Filimonas effusa: one gene and its partner. The protein of the gene in region 2 interacts with the protein of the main gene of each other region in a pairwise test. Links are inferred from orthologs where the notes say so. Each region holds a gene or a part of one and is shown on either strand. Other genes may lie near its edges.

Evidence for each region.
Region 1: the proteins of ftsA (region 2) and ESB13_RS15575 interact in binary tests that used the Escherichia coli proteins (3 or more experiments, as listed by UniProt). The link is inferred for Filimonas effusa from one-to-one orthologs.

What each region holds. Positions count from the first base shown.
Region 1 is NZ_SDHZ01000002.1:1,052,317-1,068,351, reverse strand. What follows is about bases 7,228-10,093. They hold ESB13_RS15575 (rod shape-determining protein), read left to right. Parts: upstream 7,228-8,080; coding sequence 8,081-9,106; downstream 9,107-10,093. Other genes in these bases: ESB13_RS15565 (rod shape-determining protein MreD), read left to right, coding at 9,983-10,093; mreC (rod shape-determining protein MreC), read left to right, coding at 9,135-9,986; ESB13_RS15580 (tetratricopeptide repeat protein), read left to right, coding at 7,228-8,013. Outside these bases: ESB13_RS15600 (OmpA family protein), read left to right, coding at 1-1,141; ESB13_RS15595 (OPT family oligopeptide transporter), read right to left, coding at 1,439-3,484; ESB13_RS15590 (peptide MFS transporter), read right to left, coding at 3,497-5,218; purD (phosphoribosylamine--glycine ligase), read left to right, coding at 5,427-6,710; more of ESB13_RS15580, read left to right, coding at 6,730-7,227; more of ESB13_RS15565, read left to right, coding at 10,094-10,516; mrdA (penicillin-binding protein 2), read left to right, coding at 10,583-12,706; rod shape-determining protein RodA, read left to right, coding at 12,710-14,050; ESB13_RS15550 (MBL fold metallo-hydrolase), read left to right, coding at 14,083-14,823; ESB13_RS15545 (hypothetical protein), read right to left, coding at 14,907-15,311; ESB13_RS15540 (hypothetical protein), read right to left, coding at 15,325-16,035. UniProt on the Escherichia coli protein: Forms membrane-associated dynamic filaments that are essential for cell shape determination. Acts by regulating cell wall synthesis and cell elongation, and thus cell shape.
Region 2 is NZ_SDHZ01000004.1:109,343-125,334, reverse strand. The notes cover bases 13,028-15,850. They hold ftsA (cell division protein FtsA), read right to left. Parts: upstream 15,215-15,850; coding sequence 13,841-15,214; downstream 13,028-13,840. Other genes in these bases: ESB13_RS20025 (cell division protein FtsQ/DivIB), read right to left, coding at 15,272-15,850; ftsZ (cell division protein FtsZ), read right to left, coding at 13,028-13,792. Outside these bases: ESB13_RS20090 (ABC transporter ATP-binding protein), read left to right, coding at 1-138; ESB13_RS20085 (ABC transporter permease), read left to right, coding at 158-1,480; ESB13_RS20080 (sugar phosphate nucleotidyltransferase), read right to left, coding at 1,477-2,469; ESB13_RS20075 (serine hydroxymethyltransferase), read left to right, coding at 2,577-3,857; ESB13_RS20070 (DUF4293 domain-containing protein), read left to right, coding at 3,980-4,399; ESB13_RS20065 (PA2169 family four-helix-bundle protein), read left to right, coding at 4,617-5,087; excinuclease ABC subunit UvrA, read right to left, coding at 5,197-8,091; ESB13_RS20055 (RNA polymerase sigma factor), read left to right, coding at 8,319-8,900; ESB13_RS20050 (ABC transporter ATP-binding protein), read left to right, coding at 9,054-9,947; ESB13_RS20045 (ABC transporter permease), read left to right, coding at 9,952-10,755; ESB13_RS20040 (TIGR01777 family oxidoreductase), read right to left, coding at 10,794-11,741; more of ftsZ, read right to left, coding at 11,837-13,027; more of ESB13_RS20025, read right to left, coding at 15,851-15,992. UniProt on the Escherichia coli protein: Essential cell division protein that assists in the assembly of the Z ring. May serve as the principal membrane anchor for the Z ring.

The DNA of each region.
Region 1 (16,035 bases), on a different replicon or contig from region 2:
GGGCGAGGTGTTCAATCAGAATATGTACCACGTAGGACCTGTTACCTTCTCCCGCAATATAGATACTGCCTATTTTACCGTTACCAACCCCGGTAACGATAAAGCCCTGGAGTATAGCGATGAAAAGGTAGGCAACCTTATCCGTAGCATAGGAACACGTAAACTCGAATTATATTATAGTATCCGTGATACTGCTGGCAAGTGGAGAACGGCACAACCCTTCAAATACAATAACGCGAAAGAGTACTCGATAGGACTCGCCGCTCTGGACCCCTCTGGAAAAATATTGTATTACGTCTCCGACAAAGAAGGTTCTCTCGGTAAAACAGATATCTGGTATTCAGTAAAACAAACCGATGGTAGTTGGGGCGAACCCCAGAACTGCGGTTCCAAAATCAACACCGTTGATGAAGAATCGTTCCCTACTTTCGGACCCGATGGAACTTTCTATTTTGCCAGCAAAGGGCACCCGGGTATGGGCGGTTACGATATCTTCAAAACAACAGGTACACGCTTTTACTGGACAGCACCTGTTAACCTGAAGCCTCCCTTCAACTCCAGCTACGACGATTTCTATTACACACTTACAGGCCCCAACGCAGGTTATCTTTCCTCGAACAGGCTGGGCGGTAAAGGCTCCGATGACATCTATGCATTTACCATCATACCCGGGCCTGTAACGCCAACTCCTGAAAAAGAAGAGCCGCCTGTGGCAAAAGATCCCAATAAGAAACGTACTATCGGTGGCGATAACGACGATACAGACCGCCCCTACGAAGTAGGTGAAACCCTGATCCTCGTTAATGTATACTACGATCTTGATAAATACAACATCAGGCCCGATGCGGCAAGAGGTTTGGATAAGCTGGTGGCCGTATTGAAGAAATACCCCACAATGGAAATTGAATTAAGTTCTCATACCGACAGCCGTGCATCTGCTGCTTATAACATGCAGTTGTCGCAGAACAGGGCGATAGCCGCTGTAAACTACCTCGAAAGTAAAGGGATACAGGCCTGGCGTGTAAAAGCGAACGGTTATGGCGAAACAAGATTGACGAATGGCTGTAAAGACGGCGTACCATGCACCGAAGCCGAACATCAGGCAAACCGTCGTACCGAAGTAACCATTCTGAAACGATAAACAAAATATCCGGCCCGTAACAAGGATCAAAACCTGATCCTGTACGGTTCCGAAAAAATAGTAGCGGGGGCTACTTTACAGCCTGAAAAGGTAAAATCAAAAGCCGGCTCTTTCATAGAGCTGGCTTTTTTATGCCCGCACTGATCCCCGCAATAAGCAATAAAAAAGAGGCCGTATCATAAGTGCGATACGGCCTCGTTTTTCTCGGGTAACTGATGGAGAAGGGTTCCCGTTTAAGCAATTCTCAGCGGCTATTTTTATTTATGAGCCAACCTCTTTTTCTATAATACTAAACTATTAAACAGGTTTGTCTTTCTTCACCGCTATCCGGTACAAAACAAATCCCATGAACAGGAAGAACAGAGTTCCTAACAACATATAGCCGTTCTCTCCCAGCATTTGCGTAAGACCATGTTCGGTATTTACCTTCAGCAGCCCCGCGGCAGTACTGTCTATCCCCGATAACACGGCAATGATAACACCGGCTACAGCACCCCCGGCAACAAGCCCGGTGGCAAACAGGTTACCCTTGCCCAGTTCTTCTTCTTCCGCAGTAGCCGCTTTACCCGTTTTCTTATCGGCAAAGCCACGTATCAGGCCGCCAATGAAAATAGGTAAGGTAGTCGACAACGGCAGATAAGCACCCACCGCAAAGCTCAGCGCTTTCACACCGCAAAGCTCCATGGTGATGGCTATAGCTACACCTACCAGAACAAATTGCCAGTCGAGGTTAAACGAAAGAATGCCTTTCGCCAGCGTTGCCATTAAGGTACCCTGTGGGGCAGGATAAACGGCGCTGCCAATGGCATGTGTTAATGTCGGATCTTCTGCCAGCATAGCCGCAGTAGGCTTATCCAGGAACTTAACGGTTAACCCTATAACGATCGATGAAACGATAGCACCAATGAAAAGAGCCATTTGCTGGTACTTGGGAGTAGCGCCTACAATATACCCGCTCTTCAGATCCTGGGAAGTAGCGCCCGCATTGGCAGCAGCGATACATATCAGGCCGCCTACCACCAGCGCCATAGGCTCATATACCTTACCGCTCCAGCCCACTGCTATAAAAATAAGACAGGTGCCCATAAGCGTTGCAATGGTCATGCCACTGATAGGATTATTGGACGAGCCAATCAATCCCACAATACGGGACGACACGGTAACGAAGAAAGCGCCGAATATCACTACCAGCAAACCTATCAGCAGCTTCTGGCCAACGCCGTTGCCAGGTATCTGTGGCAGAAGAGCCATTAATACGATCAGGGCAAGGCTGCCAAACAATACCACTTTAATGTTCAGGTCTTTATCGGTGCGTTTAACCGCACCGGCATCTTCTGAAGTTTTAATGGAACCCAGGCTGCCTTTGAAAGAAGAGATGATAGTAGGTATGGTTTTAATAAGCGTAATGAAACCGCCTGCTGCTACGGCGCCGGCGCCTATCTGCCTGATATAGGCATAATAAATAGCGGCCGAATAATCGCTGAAAGTATGCGTTGCCGCATCCCAGCCACCTTTGCCGCCGCTAACCGCAACATTGGCAAGATAACCCAGCTTCACCTGCTGTGCTGCAATGACGTCTGCAGGCACCAGTGAGGCCAGCAATGGAATGGCCGCAAGCCACGCAAAAACACCGCCTGCTACCAGTACGCCGCCAATCTTGGGACCAATGATATAACCCACCCCCAGGTACTCGGGAGTGATTTCTCCACTCACCCTTGCAGAAGGGAAAAACTTATTGGCCTGCTTCGTCATGTAATAAGGCGCTTCTGCTATCACATGAAAGATCTTTTGCAGAATAGCGTAAACAAAGGCAAAACCAAGGCCCCAGAACGCAGTCTTGGCAAAATCACCGCCTTTTTCACCGGCAATGAGCACATCGCCGCAGGCAGTGCCTTCAGGGTAAGGCAAGGTATGATGCTCCTTAACAATAAGCGCCTTCCGCAGCGGTATCATCATAAGAGTGCCAAGAATGCCCCCGAAAATGGCCAGCGTAAGAATGGTCATATAATTAAAGAACTGCTCCCCCCCGCCGTCGGTAAGGAACAGGAACCCCGGTAATGTAAATACAACGCCCGCAGCAATACTTTCACCCGCAGATCCCGTTGTTTGTATAATATTATTCTCGAGAATAGTGGTATTCAGAAAACGGCGCCCCAGCGTAATCGCAATTACCGCAATAGGAATAGAAGCCGATACCGTCAAACCAGCTTTAAGCGCCAGGTACACAGTGGCCGCACCAAAAATGATCCCGAAAATGCTGCCCATAAGTACAGCTTTCAGGGTAAATTCCTTCATTTTAGTATCAGGCGATACAAATGGCTGGAATGCTTTCTTTTCAGACATAGCGCAATAAGTTTAGTCTTTATCGAAGTGCATCATCTTCTGCAGCTTCTTGGTAATAAGGAACAATACCAGCGCCGCTACACCCGACATTACCACGAATAATATGAAAAAGTCGTAGGTGTTGGTCATTTCGTAACCAAGAAAACGTGTAGGCTTGCCATCGGGATATAATGAGCTTAAGATGCCGGCCAGCTTGTTCGCTACCGCATTGGCCAGGAACCATACCGCCATAAGCAATGAACCAAATTTCAAAGGCGCCAGCTTGTTAACCATGGAAAGACCAATGGGCGACAGGCAAAGCTCCCCGCAGGTATGTAAAGCATACATGCCCGTAAGCCATATCATCGACACCTTTGTGCCGGCAGGTATATCTTTTACCCCAAAAGCAATCCAGAGATAACCTATGGAAAGTAAGAGAAGACCAATCGCCATTTTGGTAGGAGAACCAGGCTCTCTTTTACCCATTTTAACCCAAAGCCATGCAAAAATAGGCGCAAAGCTTACCACGAAAACGGAGTTGAGCGACTGGAAGAAGCTGGCCGGAACTTCATTCATGGAAATGGACTGACCTTTGGCGGCAAGGTAAATAACACCACCTATGATGGCTACACCTGTAATGGATAATAAACCAAAGACAATGAACCTTAACGCCTTATCATATTCAGAGGCAAGGTTTTTACTGGCCTTTCTCAACAACTGCACAATGCCGAAAAGGCCTGCAGCCGCAACAATATAAACAATAGGAAGGCTGATATTTAAACCAAGACTTCTGTCGGTTTGCTCATCGGCAAAAAAGGTGAGCGAAGCGCCTGCCTGTTCAAAAGCGCTCCAGAAAAAGATCACAAAGAAAGCGGCAATGAAAATAACGCAGATCCGCTCTTTCTCAATTCTGCTAAGTGTTTTATCAGAGAAGATCATGAACGCAATAAGTATAACCGCAGCTAAAAGCAGGTAGGTCAGGTAACTAACAACCCTTGCTTCCAAATACAGTAAGCCTATCGTTAAAATAGAAAAACCTATCAGGCCGCCTACCATCACAATAGGCTTTAAAAAATTGGGATTGGCGCCCGCAGGTGTCAGACCCAATACTTTTTCCCTGTTGCCGGGTGCTGTAACATATTTGTTATGGAAGAATTTCTGAACCAGCACGCTGATGGTCATACCAATACCGGCTACCAGGAACGCCCACTTGAAATCTGCAGGGCTGCCAGTGTCTCCCAGTGTACCACATAAAATAGGACCTAAAGCGCCACCTACGTTAATCCCCATATAAAAAATGGTGTAAGCGGCATCAATTCTCCTGTCGCCTTTAGGATATAGCTGGCCAACCAGGGAAGATATATTGGGCTTGAAAAAACCGTTGCCCGCAATCATGAAACCCAGGCCCGAAAAGAAAAGCAGGGTCGATAAACCCGGAGCACTGGCATAAACTGAACCACAAAAGAACAGGATAAACTCCCCGATAGCCATTAAAATACCACCGGCAATGATAGATCTTTTGTTTCCCCAATACCGGTCGGCAACAAAGCCCCCGATTAACGGAGTGAGATAAACAAGACTGGTATAACTACCGTAAAGATTAGAGGCAAATGCTTTGTCGAACAGCAGCGCTTTGGTCATGAAGAGAATGAGAACAGCACGCATGCCATAGTAGTTAAACCTTTCCCACATCTCCGTTGCAAACAAAATATAGAGGCCTTTGGGGTGCCCTTTGGAGGCAGAAACATCATTCATTACTCGTTTCTTTTTTCTTTTACTAATTGGGGATTTTGCCTTTTGGGCGGCCCAAAATACAGATAAAATCAAAACCAGCCACAAAAACTGTCGAACGTTAGCGGCCATTCTACCTGCATTTCGCTCTAAAATTGATACTTTCGCCATTATAGATACCATATTCCAACAGCCTTAGCCCAGGCTTATATATAATAGTCAATAGTATAATATGAACATTTTAGTGATAGGATCAGGTGGCAGAGAGCATGCACTTGCCTGGAAATTACGTCAGAGCACCAATTGCGATAAACTTTATATAGCCCCCGGTAACGCCGGAACAGCCTCCTGCGGCATCAATGTAAAGATCGGCGTCAACGATTTTGCTGCTCAAAAGCAGTTCTGCCTCAGCAATGAGATCGGCCTGGTGATTGTTGGTCCCGAAGAACCGCTGGTAAAAGGTATCTACGACTATTTTACAAATGACCCTGCTTTACAACATATAAAGGTCTTCGGCCCTTCGGCCGAAGGAGCGCAGCTCGAAGGCAGCAAAGCCTTCTCTAAAAAATTCATGCAGCGTCACAACATTCCCACAGCAGCCTATGCCGAATTCACTGCCGATAATTTTGAAGAAGGAAAAAAATACCTGCGGCAGCACAGCTTACCCATTGTTTTAAAAGCCGACGGGTTGGCCGCAGGCAAAGGGGTGGTCATCAGTCAAACCCATGCAGAAGCCCTGGAAGCTTTTGAGGAAATGATCGTCAACAAACAGTTCGGCGACGCCTCTGCAAAAGTGGTGGTAGAAGAATTCCTGCAGGGAATTGAAGTAAGCGTATTTGCGATCACCAACGGCAGCCAGTATAAAATAATCGGCCACGCCAAAGATTATAAACGCATAGGAGAGGGCGACACCGGCCTCAATACCGGCGGTATGGGATGCGTAAGCCCCGTTCCGTTCATGGATGCCGCCTTTATGCAAAAGGTAGAACAAACCATTGTGGCGCCTACCATCAATGGCTTTAAACAGGAAGCTATCACCTATAAAGGCTTCGTATTCTTCGGCTTGATGAATGTGGCAGGTACACCATATGTGATCGAATACAACTGCCGCATGGGCGACCCCGAAACCGAAGTGGTAATGCCTTTGCTGCAAAACGACCTGGTAACATTACTGCTCGATACCTGCGATGGCAGGCTCGATCAGGTAGCGATAACTACCGATAGCCGTTACTGCGCTACCGTAATGGCAGTAAGCGGCGGTTATCCCGGCGATTATGAAAAAGGAAAGAAAATTACAATTAACGCCAACGGTACCGATCCGGAACAAACTATCGTCTTCCATGCCGGCACCACAGAAACGGAGAAAGGCGTAGTTACGAACGGCGGCCGCGTGCTGGCAGTAAGTTCTTATGGCGCAACCATGAGCGAAGCCGTCGCTGCCTCCCGTAAGGCACTCGAAGGCATTGATTTTGAAGGTATTTACTATAGGAAAGATATTGGCTTTGAATTTGAGTAACTCTTGCTAAATTGAGCGAATGAATCGCCCCCGAATACATCTGACATGGATTTTTTGCCTGCTGACTTGCTCTTTGGTAATAGCCCAGGATAGTGAATTTAAGCGCGACCTGGAAAAAGCCAAAGAAGAAATGAAGCTCAATGGCGTCGACGAACAGCCTGACTATAACAGAGCGATACGATTGCTGGAATCGGCCCTCGCCAAAAACGATAAATCCGCCGAAGCCTGGTATTTCTATGGTTATGCGCTCGATCGGCTGAACTCGGCCGATGGCGATGCCATGATCCGTCAGCAGCTGAAGCTGACAATCAAGTCCAGCGAGGCCTTCGAAAAGGCCATTGCCATCAGCAACGACGTCTACACCGGCGAGCTGCTGACGCTCGACCCGCATACCAAGATCCTGACAGTGTGGGGCTCCCAGGCTATCCGCTATGCCTACGACAATAAACCCGATTCTTCGTACTGGGCATTGAAACAAGCCAGTGAGCGTGGCGGCATCAATAGTACCGTACTGCAGTATTTCCGCCAGGTGCTCGAAGAATGCTCCCGCGACGCCTTTCTGTTCACCAACGGCGACATGTACCTCCACTATCTTAATTACCTGCAAACGATAGAAAAATACCGGACCGACGTGAACTGTGTCGACCTCAACCTCCTGAATGCCCGCTGGTATCCCGGATGGCTGGTGAAAAAGAACCGTTTGCCCGTTTCCATCGCACCGGCCGATCTCGAAAAACTCGATATCGTACGCTGGGATGTGAAAGTGGTGAACATACAGGATAAAAATCCCGCCCATTCCGATACAGGCATATCCTGGAAACTATGGCCTACCTATGGTAAAAAGTATATGCTGCGCGCCGACCGTATCCTGCTGAATGTGCTCCAGCAGAACGCCTTTAAAAAAGATGTCTTTTTCCCCGGCGACGTGCCCCCCGTAATGAGCCTTTTCCTTACCGACTATCTCGAATGTAACGGACTTACCAATAAACTTGTTACCGACAGCCTGACCACAGAGCTTTCAACATTGATAAAACGTCTTCGAAAGCTTAAATACATTCCCTCTTATCCCAAAACCTATTTAAATAACCGGGATAATATTCAGGTGCTGAATAATTATCGTTTCACCTACGCTACAGCTGTAAACCTGGCGATGAAAGAAGGGAAAATCGCTATAGCAAAGGATTTGGCGCAATCGGTACAACACAAGTACCCCGAAACAACACTGCCGTTTTTCACCGAAGAAACGCGTAAGTGGTTCCAGGAGCTCGAGAAAAAAACAGAAGAAAAAGCTAAATTGGAATAATATTTTCTCTGTTCGTTTATTTCAATCAAATTTGCAAACATTAATCACATACGGAATTCTTTGAGACATGGGAATGTTTAACTTTTTTACACAGGAAATAGCGATGGACTTGGGTACCGCCAATACCCTGATCATACATAATGAAGAGATTGTAGTGAACGAGCCTTCTATTGTTGCCTTAAACCGCAACAACCCGAAAGAAGTGCTTGCGGTGGGTAAAAAAGCGCTGATGATGCACGAGAAAACCCATGAAAGCATTCGTACCGTTCGCCCCCTGAAAGATGGTGTGATCGCCGACTTTAATGCTGCGGAATTAATGATCCGGGAAATGATCAAAATGATCTACCCCAAAAAACCATTGTTCCCCCCTAGCTGGCGTATGATGATTTGCATTCCCTCAAGCATTACCGAAGTAGAAAAAAGAGCCGTGCGCGACAGTGCCGAACAGGCCGGAGCAAAAGAGGTTTACCTCATCCACGAACCCATGGCCGCAGCCCTGGGTATTGGCATCGACGTAGAAGAACCCGTAGGTAACATGATCATCGATATCGGAGGTGGTACAACAGGTATTACCGTTATCGCCCTGGCAGGTATCGTATGTGACCAGAGTATCCGTATCGCCGGCGACGAATTTACTTCAGATATCATGGAGGCTTTACGCCGCTACCATAGCCTGCTCATCGGTGAAAGAACGGCCGAACAGATCAAAATACAGATAGGCGCCGCAATGAAGGACCTGGAAAATGCTCCCGACGACCTGCCTGTAAACGGACGTGACCTGGTAACAGGTATCCCCAAACAAATCATGGTAAGCTACCAGGAAGTGGCAGAAGCGCTGGATAAAAGTATTTTCAAAATAGAAGAAGCTATTCTGAAAGCACTTGAAACCACGCCGCCCGAGCTGGCAGCCGATATCTACCGTCGCGGTTTATACCTTACCGGTGGTGGCGCCCTGTTGCGCGGCCTCGATAAAAGACTGAGCCAGAAAATAAAACTGCCGGTGCATATTGCCGACGATCCGTTGAAAAGCGTTGTGCGCGGTACCGGTATTGCTCTTAAAAATTATCAGCGGTTTCCTTTTATCATGAGATAATTACCAGGCAATTCCTGGTTTTACCCGAATGCGTAATATTATTCTTTTCATCAGGCGCTTTTTTACGTTGGTGGTATTCTTTGTGCTGCAGGGAGTATGTATTGCCATTCTGGTAAACTACAATAAAACATACGAAGCCGTCTTTGCCAATGCAGCCAACGAACTCAGCGGCAGGGCCGATAAGCAGTATAATAATATAGAATACTTCTTTCACCTGAAGGAAACCAACAGGCAGCTGGCCGAAGAAAACGCCCGCCTGCGCAATAGCCTGCTTTCAAACTTCGATGGCCCCGGCAATAACAAGGTCCTCCAGATCGATACTACTTATAAAGATACGCTGGGCCGGGTAAGGCAGTTCAGCTGGCTGCCCGCCAAGGTGGTGAGTAACTCCCTGTCATCCGAAACCAATTACCTTACCCTCAACCGCGGCGCCAGCCAGGGTGTAACCAAAGATATGGCAGTGGTAGGGCCCGATGGTATCGTTGGTAAGGTGATCCTGGTGAGCAGTAACTATGCACGCGTCATGAGCCTCCTCAACAGAAACAGCAAAGTAAGCGCCATGCTCAAGAAAGGCTCTTACTCCGGTATCGTGGAATGGGATGGCGGAGATCCGCGCCACCTTATCCTCAGAAATATCCCCAAGAGCGCCCAGGTGAAACAAGGCGATACGGTATTAACCAGCAACCTGTCAGGAAACTTCCCGCCCGGCTTGATGGTCGGAACCGTTAGCAAGATCGAAAGCGAACAATCCAGCAATTTTTATACAATGAAAGTGCAAACAGCTACCAATTTCTTTACCCTGCAGTTTGCTTACCTTGTAGAAAACGAAACCTGGAAGGAACAAAAGGCATTGGAGGCACAAACACCTAAGAATCAATGAGTACACTGGTAAAAAATATTTTCAGGTTCATCCTGTTTATTCTTGTCCAGGCATATGTGCTGGATAAAGTGCCGCCTTTGCATCAGTTCGTAAAGCCTTATGTGTACTTCCTCTTCATCCTTTGGCTGCCGTTTAATATGCCAAGGCTCGCTTTAATGCTCGTGGCATTTGTATTTGGGCTTTGTATGGACTACTTCTCCGGCACTCCCGGCTTGCATGCTGCCCCCTGTGTACTTATCGCTTACCTGCGGCCTTTTTTACTCAACGTATTATTGCCACAGGAAAAAACAGAGATCAGCTATGGCGAACCCGGTATCAAAAGCCTGGGCTTTGCTCCCTATAGCGTATATATCGTATTACTCACCTTTGTACACCATACCTACCTCGTACTGATAGAATGGCTGCAGTTTGGTGATTTCCTGTTTTTTATGGGTAAGGTGGCGGCAACAACAGCGGTAAGCCTGCTGCTGATCTTTATCGCCGAGATGTTGTTTTATCGCAAAGCCCGTTTTAAAACAAATGCTGCTTAATTACTGCACAATATTTGAATATTTTTGTGTCATTATTAATCACCCATCTCTTTATCCGATACAACAATGCCGGTTTACAACCAGTCGCGTAGCAGAATAGTGCAGATCATCTTTGTCGTTGTGTTCCTTGTTATCATAGGGCAGTTGCTGCATTTGCAGATCTTTTCTTCCTCGTACCGTATGCAGGCCGAAAGTAATGCACGGTTCAGAAAAGTGATCTACCCCGACAGGGGCATTATCTACGACCGGAAACACAGGGCAGTACTTGAAAATACCATCATGTACGACCTCGTGGTAACGCCTGGCGAGATCCGTGGTACCGATACTTTTACCCTTTGCAAGATCCTGGGTATCGATACGGCAGAATTTAAAAAACGTATCGTTACCGCCATCATCAAAAATACTTCCTACAAGCCTAGCGTATTCGAACCGCTGTTAACACCCGAACTCTATGCGCGGCTGAACGAAAACATGTACAAGTTCCCGGGTTTTATCCTGTCCGACCGTCCCGTACGTGATTATCCCTTTGCCGCCGCAGCCAATATCCTGGGTTACCTGGGTGAGGTAGATACAGGCTTTTTACGCAGGCATAAAGACGAAGGATATGAAATGGGCGACTACGCCGGTATGACAGGCCTGGAACGTTCTTACGAAAAAGTGCTCATGGGTACACGTGGTATCAAATACCTCATCCGCGATAACCGCAGCCGTATCCAGGGTTCTTACGAAAACGGCGCTTACGATACTACAGCTATCGCCGGTAAAAGCCTGCACTCGAGCCTCGACGTAGAGCTGCAGCAGCTGGGCGAAAAACTCATGGGAAACAAGGTGGGCAGTATCGTAGCTATCGACCCCCGGACAGGTGGTATCCTTTGTATGGTTAGCAGCCCCACCTACGATCCCAATCTTTTAACAGGCAACCAGCGGCGCAAACACTTCTCCCAGTTATTCCGCGATCCCAGGCTGCCGCTCATCAACCGCGCAGTAACACTCCGTTACTCTCCGGGTTCTACCTTTAAAACGGTAGTGGGTATCATCGGTCTTACCGAAGGCGTTATAGATGAAAAGTTTTCTATTTCCTGTAGCGGCGCATTTTATGGCTGTGGAACCGGGCGCCCGAAATGTCTCGACCGTGGCACCTTCAATCTTACCAGCGCCATTGCACATAGCGATAACACCTATTTCGCCACCGTATTCAAACGCATAATAGATCAGCCCAGGTACGGAAGTGCAGATAGCGCTTTAAAGGTGTTTAATAAATACGCCTACTCCTTTGGCCTGGGTAATAAGCTGGGCATCGATATCCCTTACGAATCGGGTGGTAATATCCCTACCTCCAACTATTATAAAAAGATCTTCGGCCCTAAATGGGTATCCTGTAATATCATTTCAAACTCTATAGGCCAGGGCGAGGTGCAAACCACCATCACCCAGCTGGCGAATGTAATGGCATTCATCGCCAACAAAGGATGGTACTACACTCCACACCTCATCGATAGCATCGAAGGCGGTGATAAGTTCGATCTGCTGCGCGAGTATAAAGTAAAACACTACGGTAACCATATCCCCGATACGGTCTTTGAAGCGGTGCACAACGGTATGCAGGGCGTAATGGAATATGGTACCGGCTTTTACGCCCAGGTGCCTGGCGTAACAGTATGCGGTAAAACAGGTACCGTGGAAAACTATCTGAGCGGCGTGAAACAAAAAGACCACGCATTCTTTGGCGCTTTTGCCCCGCGCGATAATCCACGTATTGCAATCGCCGTACTGTGCGAAAACGCCGGCTTCGGCGCCTCTTCGGCAGCGCCTATCGCCAGCCTGATGATCGAAAAATACCTGAAAGATTCTATCGCAGGAAAAGAACGGAAAGACAAAGCGGAAAACATCGCCAAAATGAACCTCATTCCCGAACGTATGCGCAGGGCAATGGATAGCCTGTCCCGCATGGCAAGAATTAAAGACAGTATTGCCCAGGTAAAAGCCCAGAAGGCAATGAACGATACGCTGGTAATAGAAGAACAAACCGAAGTAGATTCCAGCAACAGCAATATCAGACAATACCGCATCGACGCTCCCCAGCAACCGGCCGGCAAAGACACCGGGAACAAACGGATCAGGCGAACACCGGCAGCAGTATTGCCCGACGAACAACGTAATAAACCTAAACCAACCTATCAACGCGTATAACCAATGACTCAGGACAATTCTATATCAAAAGGCGTAGACTGGCTGGTGGTATTATTATATGCTGTATTGGTGGCAATAGGTATCCTCTGCATCTTCATGGTAGAGTATCGCCAGGATACCAACGTATTAGCCGGCTTTTTATCTGGCAAAACCAACTACAGTAAACAACTGCTGTTTGCCGGCATCTGCGCATTGATGGTTGTGTTTGTGCTGTTAAGCGATAGCAAACTGTATACGGCTTTCGCCAATCTGATGTATGCCTTCGGTATACTGCTGATGCTGGCTACGTTTGTATTGGGTAAAAACATTAACGGTTCCAAAAGCTGGATCCCGCTGGGAGGTGGCTTTAACCTGCAGCCCGCAGAACTTTGTAAGATCTTTGCGGCGCTAGCATTATCAAAATATATATCGCGACAGGAAACTGACTTCTCCAAACCTACCTCACAGCTCATAGCAGCTGTCATTGCATTGGCGCCTGCCGCCTTATCCATCCTGCAGAACGAAACAGGCCTGGCGTTGGTGTATGCATCCTTCTTTATCGTTATGTTCCGTGAAGGGCTGCCTTCCTGGATTCTTATAGTTGGCGCCTCCTTCGGGGTGCTGGTTGTGGCAACACTTATCATGGAACCCAACCTGCTGGCCATCATCCTTACAGGTATTGCAGCTATTACCATCTATATCATGCGCAGGCAGGTAAAAAGAAATAACGGCCTGTTGATCGCAATAGTACTGATCTGGGGCGTCTGCGTTGGCGTACAACGTTTTGCAGTCCCTTACATCTTCAATAATGTATTCCACTGCTACCAGAGCACCCGTATCTACAGCATGGTGGGTAAAGAATACGACTGTAGCCAGAACAAAAGCGCCAACGAAGCATCTGCTGCCGATAAACCCGTAAAAAAACCGGACGATTACAACGTACGGCAAAGTAAAATAGCCATTGGCTCAGGCGGAATGGTAGGCCGCGGCTTCCTGAAAGGAACACAAACAAGGGGTAAATATGTGCCGGAACAGCATACCGACTTTATCTTTACCTCGCTGGGCGAAGCCTTTGGCTTTACAGGTTGCTTTCTCTTTCTCGGAATTTATATGCTGCTGCTCTTCCGGATCGTACGGATAGCAGAACGCCAACGAAGCACTTTCAGCAGGGTATATGCCTATAGCGTAGCCAGTATCCTGTTTTTTCATATCGCTATCAATGTTTGTATGACCATAGGTTTATTCCCTATCATAGGTATCCCGTTACCCCTGATCAGTTATGGCGGTTCATCGCTCCTGACTTTCACGATCCTGATATTCATTATGGTGCGGCTCGATGCAGACAGGCATATGGTGTTGAGATGATCTGGATTTTTTGACTTTTGAATTTTGTGTTTATGAAAGTTATTCCCTTGTCCGAAGGTTCGTTTACAGTAGACAAAACCAAAGTACTGGTTCCCTTTAACATGGATACCGATGATATCCAGAATAGGGCGGCAGGAAGCCTGCTGGTAGAAGTACAGCCCTTTGTCGTGATCACTGAAAAAGATATATTGCTCCTCGATGCCGGCCTTGGCTTTTCCGTAGAAGGAGAATTGCAGCTCATCAGGAACCTGCGTGAAAATGGTATCGAACCCGCTCAGATTACAAAAGTGCTCATGACGCACCTGCATAAAGACCATGCAGGCGGCGTTAGCTATCGCGATAAACTGGGCAACTATCATATCACGTTCCCCAATGCCACCTATTATATACAACAGCAAGAACTGGAGTATGCCTTCGAAACAGGCTTCCCGTCCTTTATGCCCGAAGAATTAGCGGTGCTCGAAAATAACCCGCAGGTGACCCTGCTGAATGGCGACGGCGAAATAGATGGCTATATCAGCTACCAGATCACTGGCGGACATAGCCCTTTTCACCAGGTGTATTGGATAAAAGAAGGTGGTGAAACTATTTTCTTTGGAGGCGACGATGCCCCCCAGCTGCAACAGATGAAAAGCCGCTTCGTAGCCAAATACGACTACGATGGAAAAAAATGTATGGAACTGCGTAAGCTATGGTGGGAAGAAGGTAATAAGGAACATTGGACTTTCCTGTTTTACCACGACGTGAAATCGGCAGTGTACAAACAGGCATAAAAAAAATAGGCCCGCCCTAGACAGAGCTGGCCGTTGCTAACCTATGAAAAACACCGAGTTTATTATCTGGTGATAAAATCGTTTTAGTATGTTCTGGGATTGGCTGGCTTTCTGAGCTTTTTACGGTTGTCCAGTTCCTTTTTCAGGATCTCCCTGAACCTTCTTTCCGCCAGGTAGGTTTTATTAACCCGCTCATCCGTTTTCAGCAGCCTTTTAAATTCCGGTTTGTATTTTTTCCTTACCCCTACAATCGCTTCCTCAAATGCCAACTCATCGTCTTTGTAGCTTTGCCTTGCCTTTTTCAGCTCAGCAAGGTACTCATTGTAAACCGGCCAGAACTTTTGCGCTTCCTCAGGATTCAAATTCAATTCTTTTGTGATAAAAGCGATTTTGATAGCTTCCGTTCGGTTGGCTCCCATTTCAGACTGCGCAGTGCAAAAATAGCCATGCAACAGTAAAAATGATATGAAAAAGAAATATTTTTTCATCTTTAATTCAAATTTATATCCCCTTTAATGGGCTTTCTCCTGGCTCCCAGTTGTCTTGCAAATAATCTGTGATCTCTTCTTCACTGATGTGTTTTATAGAACGTTGTATATCGGCTTCAACCGGACGGGTGGTAGAATTACGTAAATCGTAGACGGCCGGATGTGTATTAAGATAACCGGCTATTTCAGATTCACTTAGATCTGATACTCCTTTTTTTACATCTATACTATTGAAATTACCATAGTATTGGGAGGAGGATTGCTGGGCATTATCACCACTAAAAATAAAGGCGCCAAGTACCATGAAACCAGATAGCGCAGCAGCGGTTGCATACGGCATCCAGCGGCGCGTAACAGAACGGAGGGAAATAACTTTTGGTCTTTCCTTACCGCTGGCCTTGGTAAGTAACAGGGCAGGCAATTCTTCAAAATAGCCCTGTGGCACAGAATAGGTATGGCCGTTGCCTACCCTTGCCAGTAATGCATTGTCAATAAGAGCGTGGTCTTCAGCTGTTTCAACAGGGGAGGATATATTGCCTGGATTGGCTTTTAATTGGGCCAGTATGGCCGTAGGCAGGTCTTGAAAATAGTGGTCGGGAATGGTGTAAGTACCCTGTTGCGCATTTCGCTTGCCGGATTCCAGGAATATTGCGGACATAACTTCACTGCCAAGATTATCAAAGTAACCTTCAGGCACAGAATACACATTGTCATTCTTCACACT
Region 2 (15,992 bases):
TTACAATATTTTATAGAGCGGGGTGTAGTTATTGAATCGTTTCACGAAATACTGCCAAGTTTGAATGAGATCTTCATCAGGGAAGTAGAACAAACCCATGACGCCATTACGCGTGCCTTTCAAAATGTAGCATCCTAATCCTCCAATTTCAGCCTTTATGAATAAGACGCTTTTAATTATACAGAGAGAATACCTGAGCAGGGTAAAGAACAAGACCTTTTTACTTACTACCATACTAACACCTTTGCTATTTGTATTGCTTATTGGGGGTTCGGTCTTTCTTTCGATGAAAGGCCAGGAAAACCAGCGGATCGCTGTGTCTGATAGCAATGGTTTCTTTAAGGATCATCTGACGAACAGCAGTAAGCTCACATTCGAATTTCCGCAGGGTGTTGATACCAGTAATTACCTGGCACGTGGTTACTCGGCCATACTTATGATACCAAAGTTTGAAGGCACCTCCAAATCAAACTATATCCTGCGTTCCAAAAAGAGTATTGGCATAGCGGCTGAAGGAGCGATAGAGGATAAGATCAATGGCGCGATAGAAGATCATATGCTGGAGCTGGCAGGCGTTCACCGGGCAGCTTTGGACTCGATACATAAAGAATCGCGGTTTGCGGCGTTAAAGTCGTACCAGGAAAAAGGTTCCAGTGCTTCTGAGAGCAGCGGGCAACTGGCCTATATTATAGGTTATGCAAGCGGTTTCCTCATTTATCTTACCATGTTCATTTATGGTGTAATGCTGATGCGTGGGGTGATGGAAGAAAAAACCAACAGGATTGCCGAAGTGGTTATCAGCAGTGTGCGGCCTTTTCAGCTGATGATGGGAAAAATAATTGGTATTGGGGCCGTAGGGCTTACACAGTTCTTGTTATGGGTAGTGCTTATTATCATTTTATATAGCGGGGCGCAATACCTGATTGCCCCGGAAACCATGCAGCAGGTGCAGGCCATGCAACAGAATGGCGGGATGGCTATGGGTGGACAAACCAGCGCCATGGCGGAAAAGATCTATAACATTCAACATGTATTCGGCATTGTGAACTGGCCGCTGGTGATTGGTTGCTTTGTGTTTTACTTCCTGGGTGGTTATTTATTTTATGCTGCCCTGTTTGCTGCAGCAGGCAGCGCAGTAGAAGATATACAAAACTCGCAGAGTTTAACCATGCCCATTACCATGCCCATCATATTTTCGTTCATTATCATGACCACGGCGATCAATTCACCGGATAGCCCTGTAGCGGTATGGGCCAGCATTATTCCCTTCAGTTCCCCTATTGTTATGATGGCAAGGATTGCCTACGGTGTTCCGGGAACGGTGCCTTACTGGCAACTGGCGTTAAGTATGCTGTCGCTGGTAGTTGGATTTTTGTTCACCACCTGGCTGGCCGGTAAAATTTACCGTACGGGCATACTTATGTACGGCAAAAAGATCACCTGGGCCGAGATGCTCAAATGGGGTTTCAAGAAAGTTTAACCGAAGTCTATTTCAGTATTGTCTCCAATGTTCAGGCTTCGGCTCAGGCCTTTTACGCTGGCATCGCTTCCCAGCAGGGAATTGTCGACCACTACCTCGAACAAATTGGTGTAAGAACCAATGATGCTGTCGCGGACAATAGAATACTGAACGGTAGTATTGGCTCCTATGGCAACATGGGGGCCAATGATCGCGTTTTTAAGTACTGTACCTGGACCTATACTTACGGGAGGGATAATAATAGAATTTTCTGACAGTACTGACTCGTGCACCTGGCCGCCGAATTTTTTAAGTAAGGTGGCATTACTTTCCAGCAAGGTTTCTTTTTTACCGCAGTCGAACCAGTTCTTCACTTTAAAGGAGCGGAATTTTGCCCCTCTTTTAATCATGCAGTCAAGTGCATCGGTTAAGTTATACTCGCCGTAACTGCGGATATCCTGTGCAAACAGGTGATGCAGGCAATCGTACAGGAACTGTGTTTCCCTGATCTTATAGAGGCCTACCAGGGCCATATTGCTTTTGGGGATGGCGGGTTTTTCTACCACATGCTCGATAAAACCTTCCGGGTCAATTTCGGCTACGCCAAAACTGCGGGGGTCGTCCACTTTTTTAACGCCCAGCATGCTGTAGGGGCTTTCTATGACCTCTTTAACGTCGTATTCGCAGATAGTATCACCGAGTGCTACAAAAACTTCATCTTCGCCAACAATGTTACGGGTAAGTTCCACGGCGTGCCCGGTACCCTGTCTTTCGTTCTGCTGAACGAAATGACATTGGAGATGAGGATATGTTTGTTGTACATATTCCTGGATTTTATCGCCGAGGTAGCCTATAATAAAGATAAATTCATTGATGCCAGCGTCGTGAAGCTGGTCTACGATGAAGCTCAGAATTGTTTTTCCTGCTATAGGAATCAACGCTTTAGGCTGAGTATAAGTGTGGGGGCGTAATTTGGCCCCTGCACCTGCTACAGGGATTATTGCTTTCATGAATGATCTATCTCTTGCTCGTTAAGAAGGCGTGAAAATAGGAAAATCCTGATTCCCGCCAAGTTTTGTGGAAATTCAGTCTATTTTTGCGCCAAAATTAGCTTCACATGCAAAGGGATACCCTAGTCTTCGATCTGATCCGTAAAGAGCTGGAACGCCAGCGTCATGGTATTGAACTTATTGCCTCCGAAAACTTTACCAGTTTGCAGGTAATGCAGGCCATGGGAAATGTTATGACCAATAAATATGCGGAAGGTTATCCCGGCCGCCGTTATTATGGCGGATGCGAAATTGTAGACCAGACGGAACAACTGGCAATAGACCGCCTGAAACAGATCTTCGATATAGCGTACGCGAACGTACAGCCTCATAGTGGAGCGCAGGCTAATGCTGCTGTTGCCCTGGCCATTTTACAACCCGGCGATAATATTTTAGGCCTCGACCTGAGCATGGGCGGTCACCTCACCCATGGATCGGCCGTTAACTATAGCGGTAAATTATATAATCCTCATTTCTACGGCGTTAAGCGTGAAGATGGGCTGGTTGACTATGAAATGCTGGAAGCGAAAGCCCGCGAAATAAAACCCAAACTCATCATCTGCGGCGCGAGCGCCTATAGCCGCGACTGGGATTATGCCCGGATCCGCAAGGTTGCCGATGAGGTTGGCGCCCTGGTGATGGCTGATATTGCCCACCCGGCCGGCCTGATCGCCAAAAAAATATTGAAAGATCCTTTCGATCATTGTCATATCGTAACTTCTACTACCCACAAAACGCTTCGCGGCCCTCGTGGTGGTATTATCATGATGCGTAAGGATTTTGAAAATCCTTTTGGATTAACCGACAACAAAGGCAATATCCGCATGATGAGCAACCTGCTCGACCTGGCGGTATTCCCGGGTATCCAGGGCGGTCCGCTGGAACATGTGATTGCCGCTAAGGCTATCGCTTTCGGCGAAATCCTCAGCGACGAGTACACACAGTACGCACAGCAGATCGTGAAAAACGCACAGGCAATGTCTAAAGCGTTTACCGACAAAGGTTACGAGATTGTAAGCGGCGGTACTGATAACCACCTGATGCTGATTGACCTCCGTAACAAGAACATCAGCGGTAAAAAAGCGGAACAGGTGCTGGTTCAGGCCGATATCACTGCCAACAAGAACATGGTGCCTTATGACGACAAAAGTGCTTTCGTTACCAGTGGTATCCGTTTCGGCGTAGCCGCTATCACTACCCGTGGTATGAAAGAAGAGCATATGCAGTTTGTTGTTAACGCTATCGACAATGTACTGATGAATGCTGATGACGCTGCATTGATCGCGAAGGTGAAAGCTGAAGTGAATTCGTTTATGGGTCAGTTTGAGCTGTATCCTGAAATGGGATAGCATTGATGGCAGAAGAATAGTGCTTTTTTATTTTTTATTATACTATAGGAACAACTGCCTGCATTTATTGCGAACAATATAATATGGGCAGCTGTTCCTGGATTATAAACCGTAAGTAAACTATGATACAACGCATACAAACAATCTGGCTGCTGGTAGCTTCGGCCTGTGCTTTTCTTTCGTTGAAATTCTCTTTCTATAGTGGCGTGAAAGTAACAGAAACGGGAGAAGCCTATGTTGCACTTACAGGTCGCGATAACCTGTTGCTCACTATTCTTACTGTAGCAGTTGGAATTGCTTCCCTGCTCATGATCTTTTTTTACAAAGACAGGAAGCGCCAGTTATGGCTTACTGTTGCTACAACAGTTCTTGCCGTTGCCAATATTGTACTGTACTTTAAGGAAGTTGCTTTGTTCAAACCAGGGGGCAACTTTGCACTTACCGCTGTATTTACTTTTATTGTTCCGCTGTTCCTGGTACTTGCTATCAGGGGTATTTACAGGGATGATAAACTGATCAGGAGTGTGGATAGGCTGAGGTAGGCGTATAAACAGATCTTTTGAACCAAGATACCAGGCCATGCAAATTGCATGGCTTATTTTTTTCCCAAAATGCGGAAGATTTTTCCGTGGCGGCAGCCGGCAGGCATAGTGGGCAGGCGGAAGATGAATGGCATGGAATTTTAAGGAATAGCAGTAGAAGATAAAAATGGATGAACAGCAATGCAGCATCCATTATTCCTTACTAAAAATGTATACTATGAACACATCAACAACAGTAGTTAATGATTTTACTATTGAAGTCTTAAACGACCTGATCCAGATCCATAACGATCGTATTACAGGTTACACCAAAGCCATCGAAGAACTTAAACCTGAAGATTCAGATTTAAAGCCCCTGTTTGCTGATCTTATCAGCGAAAGTGAAAGTATAAAGGCCTCACTGATCTCAAATGTTCAGTCTGCAGGCGGTAGTATAGATACCGATACCACAGCCAGCGGTAAAATTTACCGGGCATGGATGGACGTTAAAGCCTTTTTTACAGGTCATACGCGCCATGCCGTTCTGGCCAGTTGCGAAGGCGGCGAAGACGCAGCACAAAAAGCATACAGAACAGCCCTGGAATCGGACGATATTTCAGGTGCATTAAAGACAGAACTCGCCAGCCAGCAACAAACTTTACGTGCCTCCCATGACAGGATCAAGGCACTACGTGACCAGGCAGCTTAAGCAAGCCCATGATGTTTGATTGATGTTTGAGGAAAACGGGAAAGGCTTTGCCTGAAGAAAGAGGTTGTATCACAAATACAACCTCTTCGTTTTATTATGTACGGCTGCTCTACAGAAATTTTCCTGTATGGCTGGCCTTTACTTTTTTCAATTCCTGCGGAACACCGGCAAATACAAGTGTACCACCGGCATCACCGGCTTCGGGGCCAAGATCTATCAGCCAGTCGGCACATTTTATAACATCGGTATTGTGTTCTATTACAAGCAGCGAATGTCCCTGTTCAATAAGCGCCTGGAAGGAAGCCAGCAGTTTCTTGATATCATGGAAATGAAGACCGGTAGTAGGCTCATCGAAGATGAAAAGTATTTGCCCCTGTGCTTTCCCCTTACCAAGAAAACTGGCAAGTTTTACCCTTTGCGCTTCACCGCCACTAAGCGTATCACTGCTCTGGCCCAGTTTAATGTAGCCCAAACCTACATCCTGCAATGGCTGGATGGCTTTGCTGATAGACTTCTCGTCTTTGAAGAATTCCAACGATTCATCTACACTCATTTCAAGCACATCGTAAATGCTCTTGTCTTTATAAGTGACTTCGAGTACTTCCTCTTTGAATTTTTTGCCACCGCATACTTCACAGGTAAGATGCACATCGGCAAGAAACTGCATTTCTACCACTTGTTCGCCTTCCCCTTTACAGGCATCGCAACGTCCGCCATCTACGTTAAATGAAAAGTGTTTCGGCTGGAAGCCACGCACTTTAGACATTGGTTGTTTGGCATATAACTCACGGATATCATCGTAGGCTTTGATATAGGTTACAGGGTTACTTCTGGACGATTTACCAATGGGGTTCTGATCTACCAATTCTATCTGGCTGATAGTATCGGTAGCGCCGGTGATAGCTTTATGGAAACCTACTTTATCTGCGGGCTCGCCCTTCATCTTTTTCAATGCGGGATAAAGGATCTGTTTTACCAACGTTGTTTTGCCGCTTCCGCTTACACCGGTTACCACGCATAATACATTCAGCGGGAATTCAACCGTGATATCTTTCAGGTTATTCTGACGCGCGCCTTCCACCACAATACTTTGCTTCCATTTGCGTACAGATTTAGGTGGTTCTATTTTCAGTTCTCCTTTCAGATATCTTCCTGTTAAACTTTTAGGGTTTGCGGTAAGCTCGTCGTAATTACCTACAGCTACAACTTCGCCGCCCAGGTGCGAAGCCAGGGGTCCCATATCAATGATATGATCTGCCTGGCGCATCATCATGTCGTCATGTTCCACTACCACCACGGTATTGCCTAATTCGCGCAATTGCTTCAACACAGCGATCAGGCGTTCGGTATCTCTTGAATGCAAACCTATTGACGGCTCATCGAGAATATATAACGAATTTGTAAGGTTACTGCCCAGGCTGCGCGTTAACTGTATACGCTGGCTTTCTCCCCCGCTGAGTGAGTTGGCGAGACGGCTTAGCGTAAGATAACCCAGGCCAACATCGATAAGCGTTTGTAAGCGCTGGTTTACTTCGAGCAGTATTCTTTTTGCGATCTGCTGTTCGTGCTCTGTCAGGTCAAGCGCTGCAAACCACGCTTTAAGATCACGTACCTGCCAGTTACAGAGCTCTCCTATATGCTTTCCTCCAACCTTAATATAAAGCGCTTCTTTGCGAAGTCTCGAGCCTTCGCAGTCCGGGCACGAAGTGCGTCCGCGGTAACGGCTCAACAATACCCTGTATTGTACTTTATAAAGGTTTTGCTCTACTTCTTTAAAGAAGTCGCGGATACCATAAACATTGCTTTTACCCGACCATAACAGCTTATACTGTTCTGCCGAAAGATCTGCAATGGGTTTATGAATAGGAAAATCGATCAGCCTGGCACCTTTAACAAACTGGTCGCGCCACCAGCCTAACTTTTCTCCCTTCCATGGAGCTACGGCGCCTTCGTATACACTTAATCTTCTGTCGGGGATCACCAGTTCTTCATCGATCCCCAATACCTGTCCAAAACCTTCACAGGTAGGGCAGGCGCCATAAGGGTTATTAAAAGAAAAGAGATTGGGTACCGGCTCTTCAAAGGTCATATCATCCAGCTCAAACTTGTTGCTGAAGTGTACCATTTCGGTGCCGTTCACCTCAACATATACTTCACCCTCCCCTTCATAGAAGGCGGTATTGATGGAATCGGATAAACGGTGCTGATCGTCTTCTTCGAAAGGTTTAATGACAATCCTGTCGATAAGCAGGTACAGGGGCAATGCTGTATTCTTTGCCTTCGCAGTTTTTCCTTTTGGCGCTTTTGCACCTGCCAGTTTTGCCATCAGTTCTTTTTCATCCATCTCCAGCAGGTCTTCGATACGCAGCGGCTCGCCGGCTTCACCGGGATGGCGCAGGTACATACGGCTAAAACCTTTCTGCAAAAGAATATTCAGTTCTTCGCGCACATCGCGGTTGGCATGCTGTTTAAACGAAACCAGGATAACCACGCGGTAGCCTTCGGGAAGGTTAACGATAGCATTTACCACATCGGTAACATCGTCTTTCTTCACTTCGCGACCCGATACCGGGGAAATGGTTTTACCAACACGTGCAAAAAGCAGGCGCAGGTAGTCATAAATTTCGGTCATACTGCCCACCGTACTCCTGGGGGTACGGGTGATCACCTTTTGTTCAATGGCGATGGCCGGACAAAGCCCTTTGATATAATCCACGTCGGGTTTTGCCATGCGCGACATGAACTGACGGGCGTAGGCGCTAAGGCTTTCTGCATACCTACGCTGCCCTTCGGCAAACAGGGTATCGATGGTAAGAGAAGACTTACCGCTGCCCGATACGCCCGTTACCACAATAAAACGGTTCCTCGGGAAAGAAACCGTTACATCCTTAAGATTATGAATACGAGCGCCTTTTACCAGAATTGCATCCTGTGGAGCTGGTGTATTATCTGTTGTTTTTTGTTGTTTTTTCTTTTTTTCTGCCGCTGTACGATTCGCTTCCATTCCGTTTATTTAAACTATTTATATAAACTGCCACCAAAACAATGCCTTTTTGTTCAAATTTCTTCACAAATCTTTTACATTTTCCATGCAGCTAACTTGTGTGTATATTGTAAATTCACATTGCATTCACAATTAAACCTCATTTGCGTATAGATAGAACCTTTACTCAGGCACGATATTTTTTATATTATTAAAAAACGCAGGTCATAACCCAAAAGGCCCCCGTTATGAGAAGGTTCAATCAATATACTGACACGCAACTTATTCATGCTTTTCATGAAGGTGATAAATATGCTTTTGAAGCATTGATCACACGTTATAAAGATAAACTGTTCAGTTCGATTTTGTACCTGGTAAAGGACAAATACCTGGCAGAAGATCTTTTCCAGGAAACATTTATCCGCATCATCGATACCATACGCGGCAAACGTTATAACGAGGAAGGAAAGTTTCTTCCATGGGCTATGCGGATAGCGCATAACCTGTGTGTGGACTATTTCCGCAAGATCAGGCGTTTACCTGCTATTGTAGACAGCGACAACAATGATGTATTTGAATGGCTGTTGGTTTCGGATGATAACCAGGAGCAAAAGATCATCAGGCAGCAAAGCCATGATCGTGTGCACCGGATGCTGCAGGAGTTACCGGAAGAACAGAGAGAAGTAATTGTATTACGCCATTTTGGAGACATGAGTTTCAAGGAAATTGCAGCAACTACCAATTGTAGTATCAACACTGCATTGGGACGTATGCGCTACGGTTTGATAAATCTGCGGCGGATGATGACGGAGAGACAGATCGCTTTGTAATGCGTTTGGGGTTACCCTGTTTTGCATAGGCTTCAAAATATTTGGGACCAACAGGCAGTCATAAATGCCGTTGGTCCTTTTTCATTCTGGTAATTACCCTCATTGTATTGTATATTGTTAGCCATAATACGTTTAAAACCGGCAAATCAACTTATGGCTGATATTCTCGCCTTACAAGGCATCACCAAATTTTATGGTTCTGTGCAGGCGCTGAACGATGTTTCATTCACTGTCCCCGGCGGCAGTGTTTTTGGCATCCTGGGCCCTAACGGAAGCGGCAAGACAACCTTACTGGGTATTGTAACAGATGTACTGAAAGCATCTTCAGGTACTTATAGTTTCCTGGGGCAAACATCTTCGTCAGCGGTACGCAAACAGATAGGTACATTGTTGGAAACGCCCAACTTCTATCATTATTTATCGGCAGTACACAACCTGCGCATTGCTGCTGAAATAAAAGGAGCGGGATATGACCGCATAGACGCGGTACTTCAGCAGGTAGGCCTGTATGAACGCAGGAACAGCAAATTCAGCACCTTTTCATTGGGAATGAAACAGCGGCTGGCTATTGGCGCGGCCTTACTTGGCGATCCTGAAATACTTGTTCTTGACGAGCCTACCAATGGACTTGACCCGGTAGGTATTGCCGAGATCCGCCAACTCATTATGCAGCTGGCAGGCGGAGGCAAAACCATTATCATGGCCAGTCACCTGCTCGATGAAGTGGAAAAAGTATGTACCCATGTGGCCATCCTGAAAAAAGGAAAGCTGTTAACTGCGGGGCATGTTAACGAAGTACTCGTAAACGAAGACATCGTAGTAACAGGCGCTTCGAACCTTTCCGCGCTGGAAGCCGCATTGAGGCTGTTACCAGGTGGATACAACATAAAACAGCAGGATGGTACATTACAGCTGCTCTATCCTATTGGCACTGCCAACCTGGAAGCTATTAACCAACATTGCTTTTCACAGGGGGTGGTTTTAAACCAGCTCCAGCTAAAGAGGAAAAGCCTGGAAACCAAATTCTTTGAACTTACCAACTCCTGATCATATGTGGCAACTGTTAAAAATAGAATGGCTTAAAGTAAAGAATTACCGCACCTTCTGGATACTTGCCGGGTTATTTGTGATAAGTGTTGTGGGACTTAATTCTATTGTGCATGAATTTCAAGTCGCAAAACCAGGTACTAAAGGCATGGATGCTGCTGCTGCCATGTTACTGGGCGCTCCTCCCTTCCGCTTTCCCGATGTATGGCATACCGTTTCGTGGCTAAGCGGCTTTATGTTGTTTATTCCTTGTTTACTCATTGTGATATTAACAACCAATGAATTCAATTTCAAGACCCATCGTCAGAATGTCATCGACGGTTTAAGCCGCACCGAGTTTGTGATAGCAAAGATCGCCGATGTGGTTGTAATAGCGCTGGCCAGCACTATTATCGTAGCTATTACCGTCTTGATATTTGGCTTTGCAGAAGGCAATGCCTCCTTCAGCTTCGACAAGGCCGAATACCTGTTGTATTTTTTCATCCAGGCACTTAGCTATGGCAGTGTTGCATTGCTGATGTCGGTATTATTCAAACGGTCGGGTATCACTATCGGCATATTGTTCCTGTACATCTCTGTACTGGAACGTTTAGTGCAATGGCTCTTCATCAAAACTGGCTTGCCCGATGCAGGGGACTTCCTGCCACTGCGGTCGGTGAGCAACCTGATACCATTTCCATTCTTAAAAGTTATTACAAGCCAGATGTTCAAATACCAGGACACTTTGTATCTACTGATTGCAGCATTTATATACCTCGCACTGTATGTGTTTGTTGTAAAAAAGCGATTCGAAACAGTGGACCTATAGAATATAAAAAAGCCGGAGTTATTTTTTCTCCGGCTTTTTTATTCTTCGCTATCCAGCTCTTCCAATGCAGGCACCAGCGAGGGGTATAGAAAGAGAAAGCCTGCTGCTTTTATTTTCGCGGCGCTGATGGTGGCGCTTTTGAGCACTTCAATACTCATTTCTCCCAGCATCGCTTTCAGAACAAAGGCCGGAACGTGTACTGCTATGAAGCTTTTATTTCTTAATTGTTTCGCCAGGGCCAGCACCACTGCTTTACTGCTAGCAGGAGATGGCGCTACGGCGTTATAAGGACCAGCCAACTGTTCGTTCTCCAACGCATAGATGTACATGCGGCAAAGGTCCCCGATATGGATCCAGCTCATCACCTGTTCTCCTGAACCCATAATGGTAGCGATTCCAAACTTCAGCGGCTTTTTAAATTCAGCAATTACACCACCATCGTTGCTAAGCACCAGGCCGGTACGAAGTATTACCAGTCGTTTTCCCATTTCGGCAAAAGGCGCTACACTTTCTTCCCATAGTTTACAGGTTTCGCCCAGGAAGCCCGGTGCGGGGGGAAGGTTTTCTTCAAATCCTTCTGTTTGAACGCGTTGCTTGTCGGCAGCATACCAGCCAATGGCGGAAGCGCTGACCACCGTTTTGAGACGGGATGAAGATTGGCGGGCTGCTTTTACCAACAAGGCGCTGCTTTCTGTACGGCTTTTTACAATTTCAGCTTTACGCTTTTCGGTCCACTTGCTGTCTGCCACACCCGCACCTGCGAGGTGAATGATATGATCGGCTTCTGCTACGGCAGAAGGATCTATATAACCTGTTTCCAGGTTCCATTCTTTATAGGAAACGCCCGTGCGGGGTTTTTGTGCTGCGACGTTACGGGTAAGAACAATTACCTGGTAACCTTTGGCAACGAGCATGGTCGTTAATCTCTTACCAACAGTGCCCGTTCCGCCTGTAATTAATACAGTAGGCATACTTAGCTTTTCCATTACAACAAATGATTGGGGGTAATGTTATAAAAAAAATCCCTCCCGGCAAAACGGGAGGGAACAACAACTAAAAAACACGATCTCAAGGGTACTGATTAATCTGGTTTTTTTCCGTCCAGAAACGTATTCAGTGATGATATTTTCGTTTCGTTATTATCATCGGTTTTTACAGTGTATTTACTATAAAAGTTTTCTACTGAAGTAAGTGTATTGCCGAACAGGTCCATGTTCCGCCTGATATAGGCAGGAACAGATTCAAACTCATTGTTCGGATCAGAAGTATTCATATTGAAAGAAAGCTGGCGGAGCTTTTGAATACGCTCTGCTGCTCTTCTTTTCTGGTCTTCTTCATCGTCATGAATGTCGAAGGTGGTGATAGCCGCTGTTGGCTGTACAGGCGCACTGTCTTCTTTGATCACCAGCTGAAATTCATTACCTTCTTCGGCGTGCGGATCGGGCTGGGCAGGCTGTTGCTGGGCAAAAGGCTGCTGCACCGGCGGTTGCTGTGCGGGAGGCTGCGGCGACGTATGCTGGTGTGGCATTGGCTGCTGCTGAACCGGTTGCTGTGGCGCAGGCGCCTGAGGCATTACAGGCTGATAAGGCTGCTGTACTGGCTGCGGCGCTACCGGTTGCTGCTGTACAGGCTGTTGTTGCTGTACGGGCGGCTGCTGGGCGGCACGTTGCTGCTCGGAGTAAATATTGGCAGGTTTGCTCAGAAAGCCGGTAAAGACATTGCTTACGGGTTTTTCCACGTATTGCATCGTCGGCTCTTCAGGCTGTGCCGGCGCCTGCGGAAGTGGCTTTACTTCGGCAGTAATGTCGGTAGACAGCTCAAAGCGGTATACGCCATCTGCCGATGGTTGTGGCAGGGGCGCGATCTCTTCGGGCTTTTGTTCTACAATCACCGGCGGCATAGTGGTATCGGCCAGGCGGGGAGCAAAAGGATCTTTTTCTTCAAAAGGAAGTGACTGCTGTGATTGAGCGGTTGGCTTTTTCTCTGCACCGTCAATATCCAGCGTCATAATGATCTTCTCTTCTTTTGGGGCAACCTGTTGTGCAACAGCAGGCCTCCTTTCAAAAGGATCTTTATGTTCGAAACCTGTAGCAATAAGTGTGATACCTATTTTGCGGTCCAGGTCATTATCATAGCCCATACCTACAATCACGTCGGTGTTCTCACCGGCCTGCATACGCAGATGGGTATTGATCACTTCAAGCTCGTCCATGGTACACTCATGTTCACCTTCGGCGCTGTTGATATTGATGAGGATCCATTTGGCGCCCCTGATATCATTATCATTTAGCAATGGAGAGCTTAGCGCTTCTTCAATAGCACGCTGCGCCCTGTCTTCACCTTCTACGAAGGCACTACCCAGGATGGCAACACCACCATTCTTCATTACCGTGCAAACGTCGGCGAAGTCAACGATGATATGACCACGGCTATTGATGATATCAGTGATACATTTGGCAGCTGTGGCCAATACGTTATCAGCCTTGCCAAATGCTTCTTTCATTTTCAGGTTGCCGTACTGCATCCTCAGTTTATCATTGCTGATCACCAGCAATGTATCTACATATGGTTCCAGCTGTTTGATACCCAATTCGGCCTGTTGCTGCCTGCGGGGGCCTTCGAATCCGAAAGGTGTGGTAACAATACCAACCGTAAGGATACCCAGCTCGCGGCAGATCTGTGCAATGATAGGTGCACCACCGGTACCGGTACCGCCACCCATACCTGCGCAAATGAATGCCATTTTGGTATTCACCTCCAGGATGCGTTTTATTTCTTCCAGCGATTCTTCAGTCGCCTGCTTGCCCACTTCAGGGTTGGCACCTGCACCAAGCCCCTGTGTAAGATGGGGCCCGAGCTGGATTTTATTTGGAATTGCGCTTTGTTCGAGTGCCTTGGCATCTGTATTACAGATAATGAAATCAACACCCTCGATGTCCTGCGCGAACATGTAGTTCACGGCATTACTTCCTCCGCCGCCAACACCAAGTACTTTGATGATGGACGACTTTTGCTTTGGCAGATCAAAGTGTATCATAGTCGGAATTTTGTATTTGGATTAGTAAGTATTAAACGTTCAGAATGATTATCGGATTTCATGGTCCCCCTCTTCTTTAAACAAATCGATGATACCATCTTTGAATTTATCCCAGAAGTTAAGTCCCCTGCGTTTCTTCATGTCAACAGTTTCAGCAGCGGCAGCTACAGCAATAGTTTCTGCCACTTCTTCTTTTTTCAGGCTTTCGGGTACATCCACTTTTTTAAAGCGGTTGTCAAATTCTTTTTTCTTATGCTCGTAATCGCTGTATCCTTTAAGGATAAGACCGATACAGGTAGCATACATGGGTTTCTTGAGTTCATCGATGTGGTTCACTGCAAGATGCTCATTTGGTAAGCCCATGCGCGCATTCAGCCCGGTAACATATTCTGTTAACTGGATGAGATGCTTCAGCTGGGAGCCACCACCTGTTAAAATGATACCACCGTTTAAAGAACGACTGTCCAATCCTACCTGCTTCAGGTGATAGGTAACAAAGTCCAGTATTTCGCTCATTCTGGCCTGGATAATATTAGCCAGGTTTTTAACGCTTATCTCTTTAGCCGGCATGCCTTTTAACCCGGGAATGGTGATGAATGCATTTGCTTTTGCTTCATCAGACAAGGCGCTGCCGAACTGTACTTTCATGGCTTCTGCCTGGCTCTTCAGCACACCCAGTCCCATGCGGATATCGTTGGTGATGTTCTCACCACCAAAAGGGATCACCGCTGTATGTTTCAGGATGCCTTCGTAAAAAACAGCCAGATCAGAGGTTCCGCCTCCAATGTCGAGGATGGCTACACCTGCCTCCATATCAACTTCGCTCATAACTGCAGAAGCTGAAGCGAGGGGCTGCAGCACCAGGTCTTTTGTTTTAAGACCACTTCTTTCCACAGACCGGTTGATATTACGGATGGCGTTCCTGTCGCCGGTGATGATATGGAAGTTAGCTCCCACCTTCACACCGTTATAACCTACCGGGTGTTTAATGTTCTGAAAGTTGTCGACATGAAAATCCTGTGGGATCACATCAATGATCTGATCACCGGCAGGAATAAAAGTTTTGCGCTGGTTATCGATCAGCTGATCAATTTCCCAACGTTCGATCTCTGTTTCAGAGTCCTGGCGAACAATATCTCCGCGCGTTTGCAGGCTTTTAATATGATGTCCGGCAATACCCACGTACACCTCGTTGATCTCCAGGTCGGGGTTGCTCTCATAACAGTTTGTCAAAGCCTGTTGAATAGCTTTGATCGTCTGGTCGATATTGAGTACCTGGCCATGTTGTACGCCACTGCTGTTGGCGCGGCCAAAGCCCAATATCTCGAGCTTGCCATATTCATTTTTTCGCCCGGCAATAGCAGCAATCTTAGTTGTGCCTATGTCCAGTCCCACTATGATAGGCGCTTCATTCGGGTTCATAGATACGTGTTTTAGTTGTTTGTTGTTGTTTATCAAGAAATAGTTGTTGTCTCCTTTTTAATGTCTCGCAGGCATTACTGCCCTTGGTTGTTTTTTAGGCTTGCCACCTTTTTGGGGTGGCGCTGCCGGTTTGGGTTTAGGTGTCTGCCTGTTCACCGCCGTGCCTGGTTTCGGCTGCTGAGCCGTTTTAGGCGCCGGAGGCGGCGTTGTTACTACTGCCGGTTTTTTCATTGTATCTGCTGCAGGTATTCCTCCTGCCATAATGATACTGTTCGTTAATTCCTGCATCGCCGTTGCCGAGTCTATCACCGGTTTACCCTCCCCCTTTCTTACGGCAACTATCTGCCCCTCGTATTGTACATCTACCTTTTCATATTTTTCAAATCCATTTTTTGCCCATACCTGTTTATAAAAACTATAGAGCTTATTCAATTTTGTTTCTACATCCGTTGCCGGCCCCAGTTCTATCACCTGGTTACCCAGTTGCGGTATCAGCTGATAGGTGCGTTGCGGCGTTATGTCTACCTGTGATATCAGCTCCATCCAGAAAGGATGCGCTGCTATCGTCGTCGCCAGCAGCTTGATATCCTTTAACACGGCGCTATCAGGAGCAGACAGCCTTCCCTTGTTACCTGGAAAGGAGGTGAACACCGGAACCCGTGCCGTAAGCCTGTCGCTTAAAGGAAGCCTGGTTCCACTGCTGTCGATGTAAAACGATTGCCCCTGAAGCGTAAACACCCTTGCCAGCGGCTCACGCTCTGTTATCTTTACCTGCAGC